2 regions of the Enterococcus gilvus ATCC BAA-350 genome follow, and region 1 is predicted to be linked to the other one. Evidence: riboswitches for the same ligand, from Rfam matches in the RefSeq annotation. Region 1 holds a riboswitch; the other holds the start of a gene.
The links. A riboswitch is a leader RNA that binds a small molecule or an ion and turns the genes downstream of it on or off. The one in region 1 is predicted to bind thiamine pyrophosphate.
Positions count from the first base shown of each region.

Region 2: linked by a shared signal. The riboswitch ahead of thiW (energy coupling factor transporter S component ThiW) and the one ahead of thiT (energy-coupled thiamine transporter ThiT) in region 1 are both predicted to bind thiamine pyrophosphate.

Region 1 is NZ_ASWH01000001.1:2,798,797-2,806,138, forward strand. It holds gene I592_RS13865 (class A sortase) at 73-777, opposite strand; gene I592_RS13870 (hypothetical protein) at 1,045-1,815, shown strand; gene thiT (energy-coupled thiamine transporter ThiT) at 1,854-2,441, opposite strand; TPP riboswitch at 2,490-2,588, opposite strand; gene I592_RS13880 (hypothetical protein) at 2,656-3,018, opposite strand; gene I592_RS13885 (low molecular weight protein-tyrosine-phosphatase) at 3,091-3,549, opposite strand; gene I592_RS13890 (2-hydroxyacid dehydrogenase family protein) at 3,603-4,571, shown strand; gene I592_RS13895 (TetR/AcrR family transcriptional regulator) at 4,574-5,149, opposite strand; gene ruvB (Holliday junction branch migration DNA helicase RuvB) at 5,161-6,162, opposite strand; gene ruvA (Holliday junction branch migration protein RuvA) at 6,228-6,821, opposite strand; gene I592_RS13910 (DUF924 family protein) at 7,101-7,342, opposite strand, start outside.
Region 2 is NZ_ASWH01000001.1:2,971,803-2,979,144, reverse strand. It holds gene I592_RS14780 (SpaH/EbpB family LPXTG-anchored major pilin) at 1-534, shown strand, start outside; gene I592_RS14775 (AcpB/EbpR/MafR family transcriptional regulator) at 1,039-2,562, shown strand; gene I592_RS14770 (nucleotide pyrophosphohydrolase) at 2,582-2,875, shown strand; gene gloA2 (SMU1112c/YaeR family gloxylase I-like metalloprotein) at 2,910-3,299, opposite strand; TPP riboswitch at 3,417-3,506, shown strand; gene thiW (energy coupling factor transporter S component ThiW) at 3,638-4,117, shown strand; gene thiM (hydroxyethylthiazole kinase) at 4,114-4,932, shown strand; gene thiE (thiamine phosphate synthase) at 4,911-5,552, shown strand; gene thiD (bifunctional hydroxymethylpyrimidine kinase/phosphomethylpyrimidine kinase) at 5,549-6,379, shown strand; gene I592_RS14740 (FAD-dependent oxidoreductase) at 6,577-7,342, shown strand, end outside.

The sequences.
Region 1 (7,342 bases):
TGTCCAGTATAGCAGAAATTTTACTGCAACAAAAAGCGCAACAGAACCTGATTGTTCTGCCACGCTTTATTTTTAATATGTTCGTTGTTCCATTTCAAAGGCTTTGAGCATCGTATCTGTCGCATTTTTTGTCGGTGTGATCGCCGTCAGCTCTCCTTGAACAATAATCCGTGTAACGCCCTCGATCTCGCCACAAGTAATCAAGGTGACTTGTTGTTTGTCTGGATGCACATCTAAATATTTTACTTCTGTCGGCTGCACGCGGACTTTCAACGTCGTTTTGTAGGTATAAATATTGTGTAGATCGGTTAGATAGATCAAATCGCCTTCTTTGATGCTATCAAGTGGTGTAAACAATAGGCCAGGCCGATCCGCACGGTGGCTGGCTAATGCATAATTTCCTTCGCCCATTTTTTGGTCAGGAGACAAGGTTCCTGCACCATAAAAGAGGACTTCATTGGATAAGCCTTTAAAAATAGGCAGATTGATCTCTACAGAAGGGATCGCAATCCCGCCGATCACAGGCAAGCGCTTGTTACTCAACTGTGCTTGCAGCACGGCTTCTGTGCTGACTGGCTGTACAGCATCAAAATCAAACGTCTCTTCTTTTTGCATATTTTTATCGATTTCAGCTTGATCGAGTTGGGACACGGCATAACGTTCGCCATTATGCTGCATCAAAAAATACTTGATCTGATTATTGAAAATCAAAGCCAAACCTACTAAAAGTAATAAGAAAAGAAAAATATTAAGGATCCAATTTCTTTTTTTCTTCATCACAAGCCTCCTGCATTCTCCCGCTAATCATATCATACTCTTTTAGAACCGGTGATACTACTTTCACTTACTACAAAAAAAATTAAAAAAAGAAATAATTGCATTAGGGATTCGTTATTTATTAAAATCATTTTAAATGTTAAAAAGGTGCGATAGTGTTGCAGTTTTTAAGGGGTTTGTAATCTAATTTTAAAATAAAAGATACGAGCTTTTTTTTTATTATTGGGTTAAAATGATTGTGACAACTATTAGAAAGGGTGAAAATTTGTGCCAGATACGTTATTTGCTTACATCGATTCCACAAGTAATGCTGTTCTCTCAAAAGGTTTTTCACCCGCTGATTTTGTTGAAGGAATCGTTCATCAGCCAAAACATTTGTTATTGCTGGATCCCGTTGCAGAAGCTGGAGAATACGAACCCCATACAGGTTTAAAGGTCGTCACTAGCCCTGAACAAGTACAGCAATTTTTCGCTAATAAAGTCTTTACTAACTCAAAGGGAACCAAATGGATCGATTTTAATGATCTTGCGATGTTAAAAGAACTCACTCCATTAGAAATTTCTGAATTGCTTTATTTTGGTCATATGCGGACGCATCTGCATTCTCCCTTTTTTTATAAATTACAAAACAATTTTGTCTATTTCAACTTAGGCAATGAAACCATGCGTATCTACTATCGCTATTTAGATGAATTTTACCGCATCCTAGCTAGCAAGTTAACTCGGATCGTTTTGGAAAAAGTCAATGATCGCCGGTCGTTTTTCCGTAAAGGTTCTTCTGTCGCCCCATTGGATGGGGAACTATTGAAGGAATTGTACCCTATTTTGCAAGAAGGAGCCATTTTCTGCTTTAATTTATCTGAATTAAAAAATAAAACCTACCGAATCCCTATATTTTTATCTGATGAAAAGGGATGGCGGCGCAGTCCTAAGAATTATAAAAAAGATCAACAAATTGCAGAGATCAGTTATGACACATCGAAACAACAGTGGTCCTTGGATGTAGAAAATGATGATCCTGTCTTCTCATTTAGATAAAAGAAGCATTTGTCCGGCAGACAAATGCTTCTTTTTTATTATTCACTTTGTTTGCGAACCAAGATTCCATCTTTCGGTAAATACAGCTGCGGAACTTTTTCCGCTACTAGAACTGCTACAATCGCCGTCACGATAGCTGTAACTAAGCCGCTGACCCCGTTCATGATAAACGAGAATATCCAAGGATTCATTCCCCATAACGCATAACTCCCCCAGAAAACCACACCGGCGATAAAATGCCAAAAGAATCTCGCTCCCGTTCCAGCGAAAGCACCTAAAATAATATTTTTACGTGCCCCTTTTGTATCTTCAGCCAGCAATGCTTGCTGTACCTTCTTGGCATAAAGTCCCGCAAATCCAGCAAACGTAAACGCGATCGGGTATTCGATCAACACTTGAATAACACTTAAGAAATACACATCACCTGCCGGAAAATGCAGGATTCCCCAAATAAATGCAGACAGCAGCGCAGGCTTCACTCCACGACGCAAGGCAAACAGAGTCATTGGGATCATCCCCAACGATAGGGTGAAACTACTGCCGATCGTCGTTGGGATCAGAGACAGCATGAATGCCAACGCCGCCACAATCGTTCCTTCAATCATTATTCTTGTTTTGTTATGCATAAAAAAACTCCTCCTTTTGAACATACAGTCCACAAAGGAGAAGTAATAATCTTACTTCATCACAATTCCTACGCTCGAATAACCGAAACAGGTACCAGGGTTTAGAGTAATCTCAATCTCAGCCCGAAGGCTCCCCTTTGTGAAAGTATTATTCTTTTTTTGTTCCCTCAAAGTATATCAGATGTCTGCATGCCCGTAAAGGTATACAATACTTTTAACGTGAAATGCTCTCTTGATCGCCGCTTGGGGACAACGTCGTCACCTTTTTAATGCGATCGATCGTCAACATCACTAACTGATTGTCCTGTGTTCGAATAACAATCGAATCATTCGTTACCACTTTAGGCAACCAACCAGAGATTGTTTGAAATTTTTCTTCGTCTTTTTCATCTTGCACTTGAATGACCACTAAACTATTTTGTAAGGCCGCCATTTTTAGTTTAAGAAAAATGTTCTCATTTGCTTGCTCTTGCGCACGTTTTTCAGCAGAATCATTCAAAAAATCCGAGATGAAACGATACGATGAATTAGAAAACAGCTTGATTAAATTCTTTTTAGGTTTCTCGTTTTTAGTCATTCAGCTTCCTCCTATCAAGAGCATGATTACGTAGTATGATTTTACTTAAATTTCTAGGAAAAAACAAGGAATCTAGTCCATTTCAAAAAAAGTTAACCATTCATTTAAACCTTTTTGAATCAATTGGTACGTTTCTTCAAAATCCCCGGTGTACCAAGGGTCTGGAATATCTTTTCCTGCATATCCAGAGACACGATCCAAGTAAAGATAGATCTTATCATTTGTCCCTTCAGGCGCCATTGTCTGAAGGTCGCTGACGTTTTCTCGATCCATCCCTATAATATAATCCGCCGTATAAAAATCATTCGTCGTCACTTGACGTGCGCGCATTCCTTTGGTGGAAATCGAGTGCTCCGCCAATAGCTGCTGTGTTCCATGATGAGGCGGATTTCCCACTTCCCAACGGCTCGTTGCTGCTGAGTCAACTTCGAAGGTGCCGTTTCCTTCTTTTTGAAGCGCGTCTCGAAAAATTGCTTCTGCCATTGGCGAACGGCAAATATTTCCCATACAAACAAATAGAATCTTTTTCATGTCATTCCTCCTGTGCTATAGTCAATTTATAGAAATGAAACGGGGGATCGTAAATGAGTAAAATTTATCTTTCCGCCAAACTTCCTGAGCTTGGCACAACATTATTAAAAAAAGCAGCACTTGATTATAAGGTCTATGAAGGCACTGGGTTGATCACTAAAAAAGAATTGATCCAACAGGTCGCCGATTGTGAGGTATTGATCTGTCCGCTATCCACACAACTTGATCGCGACGTCATAGATGCCGCTCCAAACTTAAAATTGATCGCAAACTTCGGTGCAGGATTCAACAATATCGATACCGATTATGCAAAAGAAAAAAATATCTATGTAACAAATACGCCTGTCGTCTCTACTAACGCAACTGCTGAGCTGACTGCCGGATTGATCATTGCCTTGTCTCGCCGCATCGTTGAGGGCGACCGTTTGATGCACGACAAAGGTTTTGATGGGTGGGCGCCTCTCTTCTTCTTGGGCCATGAATTAAAAGACAAGACATTAGGGATCATCGGAATGGGCCAAATCGGACAAGCGTTAGCTACTATGATGACTGCTTTTGGCATGAAAATCGTCTATAGCCAACGACACCCCTTAACGCCTGAACTAGAAAATGACTTGCAGGCAACGTTCGCTTCACAAGAGGACGTCATACGCCAAGCAGATATTCTAACGCTTCATGCACCGTTAACGAAAGAAACACACCATCTTTTAACAAGCGAGACCTTTAAACAGATGAAGAACAGCGCATTCTTGATCAACGCCGCTCGCGGACCGCTCATTGATGAAGCTGCCTTGCTACAAGCATTAAACGACAAGCAAATCGCTGGAGCTGCTTTGGATGTCTATGAATTTGAGCCGAAGGTTACTGAAGGGCTGAAGGAATTATCGAATGTCGTCTTAACGCCTCATATTGGCAATGCCAGTGTAGAAGCACGAGACCAGATGGCAGAAATTGTCGCAAAAAATGCGATCGCTCTTTCGAAAAAAGAACCAATTACTCATATCGTCAACGGACTGGACTGAGCCTAACGCTCATTCCAGTCTTTTTCATAGAGTCGATACGCAAAGAACTCGATGTCCTTAGCAAAACGAAACAATTGTGCCGCGACTGTAATCGGCGGCTGCTCCGCTCCAGCCAGCAGCCAGTCGATCAAAATCCCGCCACACCCGTGAGCCAAAAAACGAGCATAAAATTCTTTATCAGCAGGTGAAAGCTCTCCTTCCTGATCGACTTCATCGAACAAGCGGACAAACAACTGCTTGGCCAACTCATTAAATTCTTTCGTCAGTATCTCCGGTCTTGCCCTTACAGTATTCAAATAGAATTGATGACAGAGCTGCATCTCCTTTAACATTTTGAGAACAGACTCCTCCCAATTTGTAAGAGACAGCTCCACAGAAATCAAATACTGCAGGCCTCGCTGATAATAAGCATAGTGGAGCAGGTCATTCTTATCCTTAAAGTGATAATAAAACGTTTGGCGGTTCAGGCTCGCCTGCTGACTGATGTCTTGAACGGTAATTTTGTCGTAACTTTTTTCTCGGCACGCGGCGACTAACGCTTGAACAAATGTTTCTTTGGTCGCTTTTCCTTCCGCCATCTTTTCACCTTCTATTCTTGATACGGATAATTGAAGTGCTCATAGGCCAGCGGTGTCGCCATCCGCCCCCGCGGTGTCCGCTTAATAAAGCCTTTTTGAATCAGGTACGGTTCGTACATATCTTCCACTGTTTCTCGTTCTTCGCCAATATTCACCGCTAATGTGCTCAATCCGATGGGACCTCCATGGTAAAGCTCGATCATTGTCTTTAACAGCTTCTGGTCGATATAATCGAGACCGGCTTCATCGACTTGTAGCAGCCCCAGCGCTTGGTCAGCGATCGTTTGATTGATCACCCCATCTGATTGCACCTGCGCAAAATCACGAATACGCTTCAAGAGGCGATTGGCGATTCGGGGGGTGCCTCGTGAACGTCGGGCGATCTCTACCGCACCTTCTCCTACGATTTCTGTCTGAAAAATGTCGGCTGAACGCAAAACAATTTCCCGCAAGTCGTCTTCTTCATAATATTCCATATGAGAGATGATCCCGAATCGGTCACGCAATGGTGCTGACAGCATTCCGGCACGAGTGGTAGCGCCCACCAACGTAAAGGGGGGCAACGGGAAATGCACGGGATGAGCAGTTGGTCCCTGGCCTACCATGATGTCTACATAATAATCCTCCATCGCTGAATACAGTGTTTCCTCCGCTACTCGCGGCAGTCGATGGATCTCATCGATGAATAACACATCTCCAGGCTCTAATTCATTCAAGATCGCTACTAGATCCCCTGGACGTTCGATCGCCGGACCACTTGTCGAGCGAATCTGGACATCCATCTCATTGGCGATCACCATCGCCATTGTCGTCTTCCCTAGACCTGGCGGGCCATATAATAACACATGGTCGAGTGCCTCTTGGCGATTTTTTGCCGCTTCGATGTAGATTGATAATTCTTGCTTGACCTTGTCCTGACCGATATATTGTGCAAGATAACGGGGACGCAGTGATTTTTCTAAACTTTTATCACTCTCATCCGCATCGGGTGAAAGCAAACGTTCCTCATCCATCCCTCTTCCTCCTACTTCCTAGTTCATAAATGCATTTTCCACTAACGAAAAACACCTTTGATCCTCTATTTTTTCATCATTAGTTTCAGCGCTGCCCGTAAATAATCGTCGGTATTTTGCAGCGTTTCTTTTTCCAAGATCTTTTCGACTTTTTTGATTTCTTTTGGACTGTAGCCTAGCGCTTGTAAAGCTTCCATCGCTTCCGCCAAGGCAGTATCGTCGTTTCCTTCATAGAACAAGGACATTGGATCATCGACCAATTCAGCTAGCTTGCCTTTTAAATCTAAAACCATTTGCTGTGCTGTTTTTTTGCCAACTCCTGGGAATTTGGTCAAATAAGTCACATCTCCTGCTTCGATCGCCTGGATCAGTCCTTGATGGTCTTCATTTGCCATGATCGCTAACCCGCTTTTCGGGCCGATTCCAGAAACAGAAAGCAGGCGCAAAAACAATTCCTTTTCAGCCAGTGTCTCAAAGCCATATAATAAATGCGCGTCTTCTCGGATAATCTGCTGGACATAGATCGTCACCGACTGCTCCATTTTACTGCTGTAGCGATAGGGATTTCCCAACGCGATTTGATAACCGATACCATTCACATCCAGCACCACATAGCTGGGGCTGATGAAGGTCAAACGGCCTGTAATATATTCGTACATAGTGGTTCCTTTCTTGTATCAAAGAAAATTTTTCTACTATTATTAGACTCTTCTTTTCATGGTAACACGTAAACATGAAGAAACATTGACAGCCTCCCGTCAATCCCTTTATCCTTTGGACTGTAATAAAAACCTTTAGTGTCCATAAAACAAGCATACTAGTGATCAGCAGGCAATTTCTGCACATATGTTCTCATTATTTTAGCACAAAATGCGTCGGTAAAAAACTCTTACCTTTGAATCTCCCCCATCCACGGTTATGAAAAAAAGACAAAGTCTCTAAGACTTCGCCTTTTCTAAATACGTTTGTTCTTCTGCCGTAGTGATTCGGCCCAATGCTTTGTTTCGATAGGGAAAACGGCCAAATGCCTTGATGGTGTCATGATGTTCTTTTGCGTAGCGGTACCGTTTCTCTAAGCCGGGCTCCTTAAAATAGGTCAGCGAAAACGTTTCTTGAATAACCAGCGACTCAGAATGCATGAATGGCATGTATAAAAAGGAGCGCTCTTCTACACTCAGAT
Region 2 (7,342 bases), 170 kb from region 1:
TTCTCCGTTGAGCTGACCCATGATGGACAAACAGAAACGGACGACCATACAACCGTACCGCCTGTCGTTACTGGCGGTAAGAAATTCATGAAGCATGAATCCGAAAAAGAGAAGCAAGGATTGGATGGCGCTAAATTCGTTGTTATCAAAAAAGTAGATGGAAAAGACTACTATTTAACGAATAAAAATGACCAAATGATTTGGACAGAAGTTGGAGAAACAGAAGATTTCGCGACAGCGACACACTATACGTCCGAAAATGGCGGACATCTGCAAGTGTCGGGTCTAGCGTTTGGTACCTACTATTTACGTGAGATCGAGGCACCGAAAGGCTTCCAATTGTTGGAGACGGATAAGGAGTTCATTGTAGAGAAAGGGTCCTTTGACGATGCAGCGACCTTGCCGATCGCCAACGTGTCAAAAGGCGGCTTCTTGCCTTCAACAGGTGGAACAGGGATCATTGCCTTTTTAGTGATCGGAGCAGCATTGATGACAGGGGCATTTATCAAGTATCGCCAGATAAATCACGCATAAAACCAATAAAGACGAAAAAACAAGAGCGAAACGGTTCTTGTTTTTTTGTTTTTTGAAAAAAAATGGATAAGAAGAAAAAATGATTTTTAAGGTGAAAGTTGGTTGGTAATTGCTCATTTTTCATAGAAAATACAATTAATTTAAGAATATTAATCTACTTTTTTGCTGTTTTAGCGGGTGTTTAGGCACCCGTTTTTCAGCGTTCAGAAAAAGGTCATTTTGAAATCATATATTTTGAATAATTTTGACCGAAAATTGCTTTTATCGTTTTTTTATACTATTATTTGTGAATAACACAAAAATATTTCTTGTATTTTCTCTTTCTGATATTGGGAAAACGGACTATTTTTGAGAAAATAGCCTTGAATCAATCTATTAATAAAGGAGGATTCCAATTTTTTAGCAAAAGAGTAAAAATCCTAAACGGGCTGTCTAAAGCAGTATCCAATAAGGGGAAACGCAGGATTTTACTTGTGAAGACATTCTTTTGAGAGGAGAATGATCATGGATTTTCGTGGGGTTTTAGGGACAAGCAACAAACGACGATTGGCGTTGCTGGAGCAGCTTTATTATCGTCGGGAAGGGTGGTCGAGTGATCAGCTTTTGAGTGAATTGAATTGTTCGCTGCCGATCTTGTTGAATGACATCGAGATGATCAACGAGGAGTACCCCAGTTTCCAGATTACGAAAACGAAGGGACTTTATCGGCTAGAGGTGGACAAGAAAGTCAGTTTGGGAAATTTGTATGCCAATATTTTGAACACGAGCCCTGAATTTCAGATCATCGAGGAATTGCTGTATGAGGAATGTGAAAATATCACGGCTTTAGGGAAAAAGCTGTACCTTAGCTCCTCAAACACGCAGCGTTATCTTAAAAAGATCGAAGAGGCGTTGTCAGAGGCGGGGATAGAATTGTGCTACCGACCCTTGCGCGTCGAGGGAAATGAAGGGGAGATCCGAAATTTTTATTACCGCTTTTACAGTGAACGGCAAGATGCGTTTGAAAGCACACTGCCGAAGCTGCCTGCGAAGCACTATCACGTGATCGAGCAGTACGTACAGGAATTTGTTTCGATCAATCAGATCCACGAAAAGTACGTCTTTCAAAAGCGCTTGATCTACAATTTCTATATCAGTATCTGGCGGGTCAAAAATGGTCATCGGTATCCGGTCGATCACTTGCGGACAGAAGGCTTGGAGTTGCCGAAAGGCCCGTATTATCAGCACTTGAAGCAGGCGGTCCATGAGGGCGCGGAGGTCGAGCTGTCGCCGGAGCTGGTTCGCGACGGGCTGTGGCTGCTCTTTTCGGATTCGGTCGTATTCAGCAGTCCTCATCGTGCGCTTGCAATGTCAGACAATGAAAAGTATCAGCAATTATTCAGTCGTCACTATGAATTGGTGGGGGCGTACAACAAAATGCTAGGGTACCGCTTGGACAAGCAAAGTCGGATCAATCTGGCGACCGTCTTGTCGAACGAATTTTACCTTTATGATCCGGCAGGTCAGTATGTTTGCTTGCTATGGCGCAATCGAACGGTGTTTTTAACAGAGGTATCGAAGGTTTATAGTCGCGGCGTGGAACGGGTAAAGGAACTTGTTCAGCGATTTACGGAAAAATACCAGATGTATCAAGAAGAAGATTTTTTGCGGAACTATACATACTTATTGGTGACGACAGAAGAGCGAAGCATGGAATGGCTGGCGAACCAAGAGCCGTTGCTGCAGGTGCTGCTGCTGTCTGATCTAACGCCAACTGAGGAAAGCTTTTTGGCCAAGCAAATTTCAGACGCTATATATGGAAATTTTATCATTCTGCATTTTGAAACATTATCCGGGGGAAACCCGCAGCTGCGCAATGAATTGAAAAATTATGATTGTTTGATCACGACGGGTTCGGCGGAAGGGTTGCCCCAGGACTATCCAGTGGTAGTGATCGATCCCTTTTTAACAAGGCAGAGTACGCGGTGGATACAGGAGATGATCACCGAGCTGGAGGAAAAACGAAGCCTTCTTTCTGTGATAGAATAGAAGCGAAAGAAGGTCGACTATGAACAGTATGGAGAAAATCAATCAATTTCGCGATGATCGCAATTGGCGCCCGTTCCATAATGAAAAGGATCTCGCGCTGTCTATCTGCTTAGAAGCAGCCGAATTATTGGAGCTGTTTCAATGGAAGGATTCTGAAGAAGCCCGGACCCAAACTGAGCGGCTGAAAGAGGAATTGGCAGATGTGCTGATCTATTCTTATATGATGGCGGACAATCTAGACTTTGATATTGACGAGATCATCAGCGAAAAATTAAAGAAAAACGCGATCAAATACCCAGTGGAGAACGCGTAAAAAAGAGGTGCCCGTATGCAGCGGCACCTCTTTTTTATTCATGCAATTCTAGCGGCAGACCGTCAGGATCAAAGAAGAAGGTCATTTTCTCGCCAGTGAAATCATCGGTGCGCAACGGTTCGCAGACGACCCCTTCACTAGCCAAATAGGCCACTGTCGCTTCGATGTCCTCGGTTTTGAAGGCAAGATGACGCAAGCCGGCCGCTTCTGGGAAGCTTGGGCGGTTCGGCGGATCTTGGACAGCAAAAAGCTCCAATTCCGCGTCCTTCAATTGCAGATCCAGCTTGTAGTCGTGCCGTTCAGGCCGGTAATGTTCCCGCAGGATCGGCAGACCGAGAATATCGACGTAAAAATGGCGGGCTTTTTGATAATCGGACACAATGATCGCCACGTGATGGATCGCAGAAAAATCGGGTTTCGACATAGGCGTCTCCTTTCTTTTTTCGTTGGCTATAAGCGTCGCTTCGACGTGCTCGAAGGCTTCCTTTCCATTATAAGCTAGTTGCTTTAAAAAAAGTATGTTATACTCTAACCAATTGAAGAGAAACATTTGGGGTGCTGTATTGCTGAGATTATACCCATGGAACCTGATGCAGTTAAGACTGTCGCAGGGAAATGTAGCGAATTTACGACGTGCACCCGACCATTTTCTTTTGGTTGGGTTTTTCTGTCTTTTTGTACACCCTCCTTTTGTTTCTTGAAAAAAGGAGGGTATTTGCCGTGGAAAAAAATAAAATCCATAAATTGACGCTTTTAGCATTGATGATCGCACTAGATGTCGTCTTATCACCGTTGATGCGGATCGAGGGCATGGCGCCGATGTCCAGTGTGATGAACATCCTCGCGGGTGTTTTATTGGGACCCTTTTATGGCACTATGATGGCGCTGGTATGCGGATTGATTCGCATGACGCTGTTGGGGATTCCCCCTTTAGCGCTGACAGGGGCGGTATTTGGGGCGTTCTTTGCTGGGGTGTTTTATCGTTTCGGAAAAAAGGTGTATTGGTCGATGCTGGGGGAAATAGTTGGCACCGGAATCATAGGCTCGCTGCTGTCGTATCCCGTAATGGTCTGTTTCACGGGCAGTCAGAGCGACTTGTACTGGCTGATCTACACGCCGAGGTTTTTAGGCGCGACGGTGATCGGCGCTGCGATCGCCTTTGTTGTACTGGTGAAGTTAAAGGAGACAACGATTTTCAAACGGTGGCAGCGGTTATTTGCCAATGAAAGGATGATTGGATGATCAAACGAAAAGTCTCAAACGTATTTCCTTTGAAGCGTGCTCCGTTAGTCCATTGTATTACCAATGAGGTCACCTGTGAGACGGTGGCGAATGCGCTGCTTTATGTGGGAGCGAAACCGATCATGGCGGCTGATCCAAGAGAGTTTGACGCCTTGTTTCAGCAGACGGACAGTCTGCTGCTGAACATAGGACATTTGTCGGAGCAGCGCGCAGCAAGTCTGACGGCGGCAGCGGCAAGTGCAAGAAAGCAGGAAAAACCGACCGTCGTGGACCTTGTGGGCTTTGGCATCAGCGAGCTGCGGAATGGTGTCGGGCAGCAGCTAGTTGCAGAAAACCCAACGGTCGTAAAGGGCAATATTTCGGAGCTGCGAAACTTTTGCCAGCTTCCAAGCCATGCCCGCGGAGTGGATGGCAGCGCGCTGGATCAAGGAGAAGAAGCGTTAGAAGAATTGGTCGAAGCGTTGCAGCGAGCGACGAAAGCGTACCCGCAAACCACTTTCTTGGCGACTGGTAGTCAAGACATTCTCGTGGATCAACAACGAACGTGGCGGTTGACGAACGGAGTCCCTGAACTGGATCGGTTTACGGGCACGGGGGACGTGGTGGGGGCGTTGATCGCGGCTTTGTTGGGAAGCGGTGTGGACACGCCTGAAGCCGTCATCGCAGCGGTCAGTTACTTCAATCTTTGCGGAGAGCAGGCAGCCGATGGGAAGGGCTTAGCTGCTTTTCGACAGGAAACACTGAACCAGCTTTCATTACAAATGGAAAAAGAATGGTGGAGGGAGATCAAAGGATGGGAAAAGCAATGGATCTAACGTTGTACTTGGTGACTGGGCATTATGATTTCAGCGACACGAAATTTTTAGCGGTGGTGGAAGAGGCCTGTAAGAATGGCGTGACTCTTGTTCAATTGCGGGAGAAGGAGTTGCTGACGGGGGCATTTTATGACCTGGCGTTAAAGGTCAAAGCAATCACCGACGCGTATCAGGTTCCGTTGATCATCAACGATCGGGTGGATATTTGTCTAGCCGTTGACGCAGCGGGGGTACACATCGGAGATGACGAGCTGCCGGTGGCGGTCGTTCGATCGCTGATCGGTCCGGAAAAAATCTTAGGTGTTTCAGCGAAGACGGTGGCGCGGGGAGTGGAGGCGGAACAGGCAGGCGCAGATTATTTAGGGATCGGGGCGATTTTTCCAACGAAGACCAAGGAGACGCCGCTGACGGGATTGGAAACAGTGAAAGCGATCAATGACGCAACGACGATCCCAAGTGTGGCGATCGGCGGGATCAAGGAAGGCAATTTGGCGGCTGTTGGCGGAACAGGGGTCGCGGGCGTCTCCATCGTAAGCGACATTATGTTAGCGGAGGCTGTCGGACAGAAAGTCCGTCGTCTGAAACAAAAAATCACGGATGTATTGGAGGAAGAAAAATGATCAATGCAACACCGCAAGTCGTAACGATCGCCGGTTCGGATTCTGGCGGCGGCGCAGGCGTGCAGGCAGACCTTAAAACCTTTCAAGCCCGCAACGCCTTCGGGATGAGCATCTTCGTGGCTCTGACCGCGCAAAATACGTATGGCGTACAAAACAGCATGGCGATCCCAAGTGCGTTTATCGAAGATCAATTTGATTCATTGGCGGCAGATTTTGCGATCGGTGCCGCGAAGACAGGGATGTTAGCGGATGTGGAACGGGTGGAGACCGTCGTAAAAAAACTGAAGCAAGTCGATTTTGGTCCCTTGATCGTTGACCCGGTGATGGTGGCAAAAGGCGGCCATCATTTGCTGCAAAGCGATGCGGTAAAAACGATCAATGAACAATTATTGCCGCTGGCGACGATCGTGACGCCGAACTTGCCTGAGGCAGAGGTGATCATTGGTGAACGGATCGTGACCGATCAGGAAATGGTTGCTGCTGCGAAGAAGCTGCAGGCTTTCGGGACGGAGAATGTCGTCGTCAAGGGTGGTCATAGCCAGAAGAAAGAAGCGGCGGATTTTGTTCTGCTGGCATCGGGAGACGCCTTTTGGATGAGTGCACCAAGGGTGGAAACAGCGAGCACCCACGGCACAGGGGATACCTTCTCCGCCTGTATCGCGGCAGAACTTGCAAAGGGGACGGAGCTGAAGGAAGCGATCCTCATCGGAAAGAGATTTATTCAGGCGGCCATTCGTCAGCCGATTTTTGTCGGACACGGTCATGGCCCAACGAATCATTGGGCGGAAATCACAGAATCTATTTCAATTCAGGACGCCCTTGTTTAGAAAAAGGACTATCTTAGTAAAGGCCTGTTGTCAGAACGTTTCTGGCAACGGGCTTTTTTTATTCCTGTCACCAAATGGTTAAAATAGCGATCTTTGAGGCAAAGATTTATAATTGAAGATGAGGAATTCATGGGTGAAGAAATAAATGCAATGCTGGAAGAACTAGAAAATCAGTATTTAAAGAAAAGAGGGAACATATGCGTGTAGTGATTGTAGGAGGCTCCTTTGGCGGTGTCCAAGCGGCAGTGGAAATAAAGCGGAGGGCACCAGAAACAGAGGTCCTAGTGATTGAAAAGCAAACAGAATTGGGCTTCGTGCCCGGCAGCTTGGCACTGATTTTACAGGGGAAAGCGACCTCTGTAGACGAATTGCGCTGGATCACACGAGCGGAATTAGAGGCGCAGGGGATTCACGTAAGAACGGGTGTTTCTTGTACCGGTCTTTTGCCAGATCATCAAATCCAGTTGTCGACTGGCGAAGCGATCGGGTTTGATCGGCTGGTGATCGCGACCGGTTCGCGGCAATCGTTTCAACAAGAAGAGGTGCCGTCAGCCAGAATCAAAACCTGTAAGACCGAGCAGGATGTCACGGACATTCTCACGCAGCTGGAGGAGCTAGAGACAGTCGCGATCGTCGGTGGCGGACACGTCGGCTTAGAGCTTGCGGATGCTTTTGCACAAACTGATAAGCAGATTCATTTGTTTGAGAGTGACACGATGCTGATGGGGCACTATTTTGATGAAGAAATGATCCAGCCCCTCGAGACGGCGATCCGCCAGTCTGCCGTCCACCTCCATATGGGCACCTTTGTAGAATCAATGGAGGAAACCAATGAGGGGCACGTCCGACTCTGTTTTGATGAATCGGACCTGACTGTTGATTTGGTCGTGTTGGCCAATAGTACGCGTCCCGACAACCACATTTGGCAGGCATTGGACCGCAACGATGACGGCACGCTGAAAG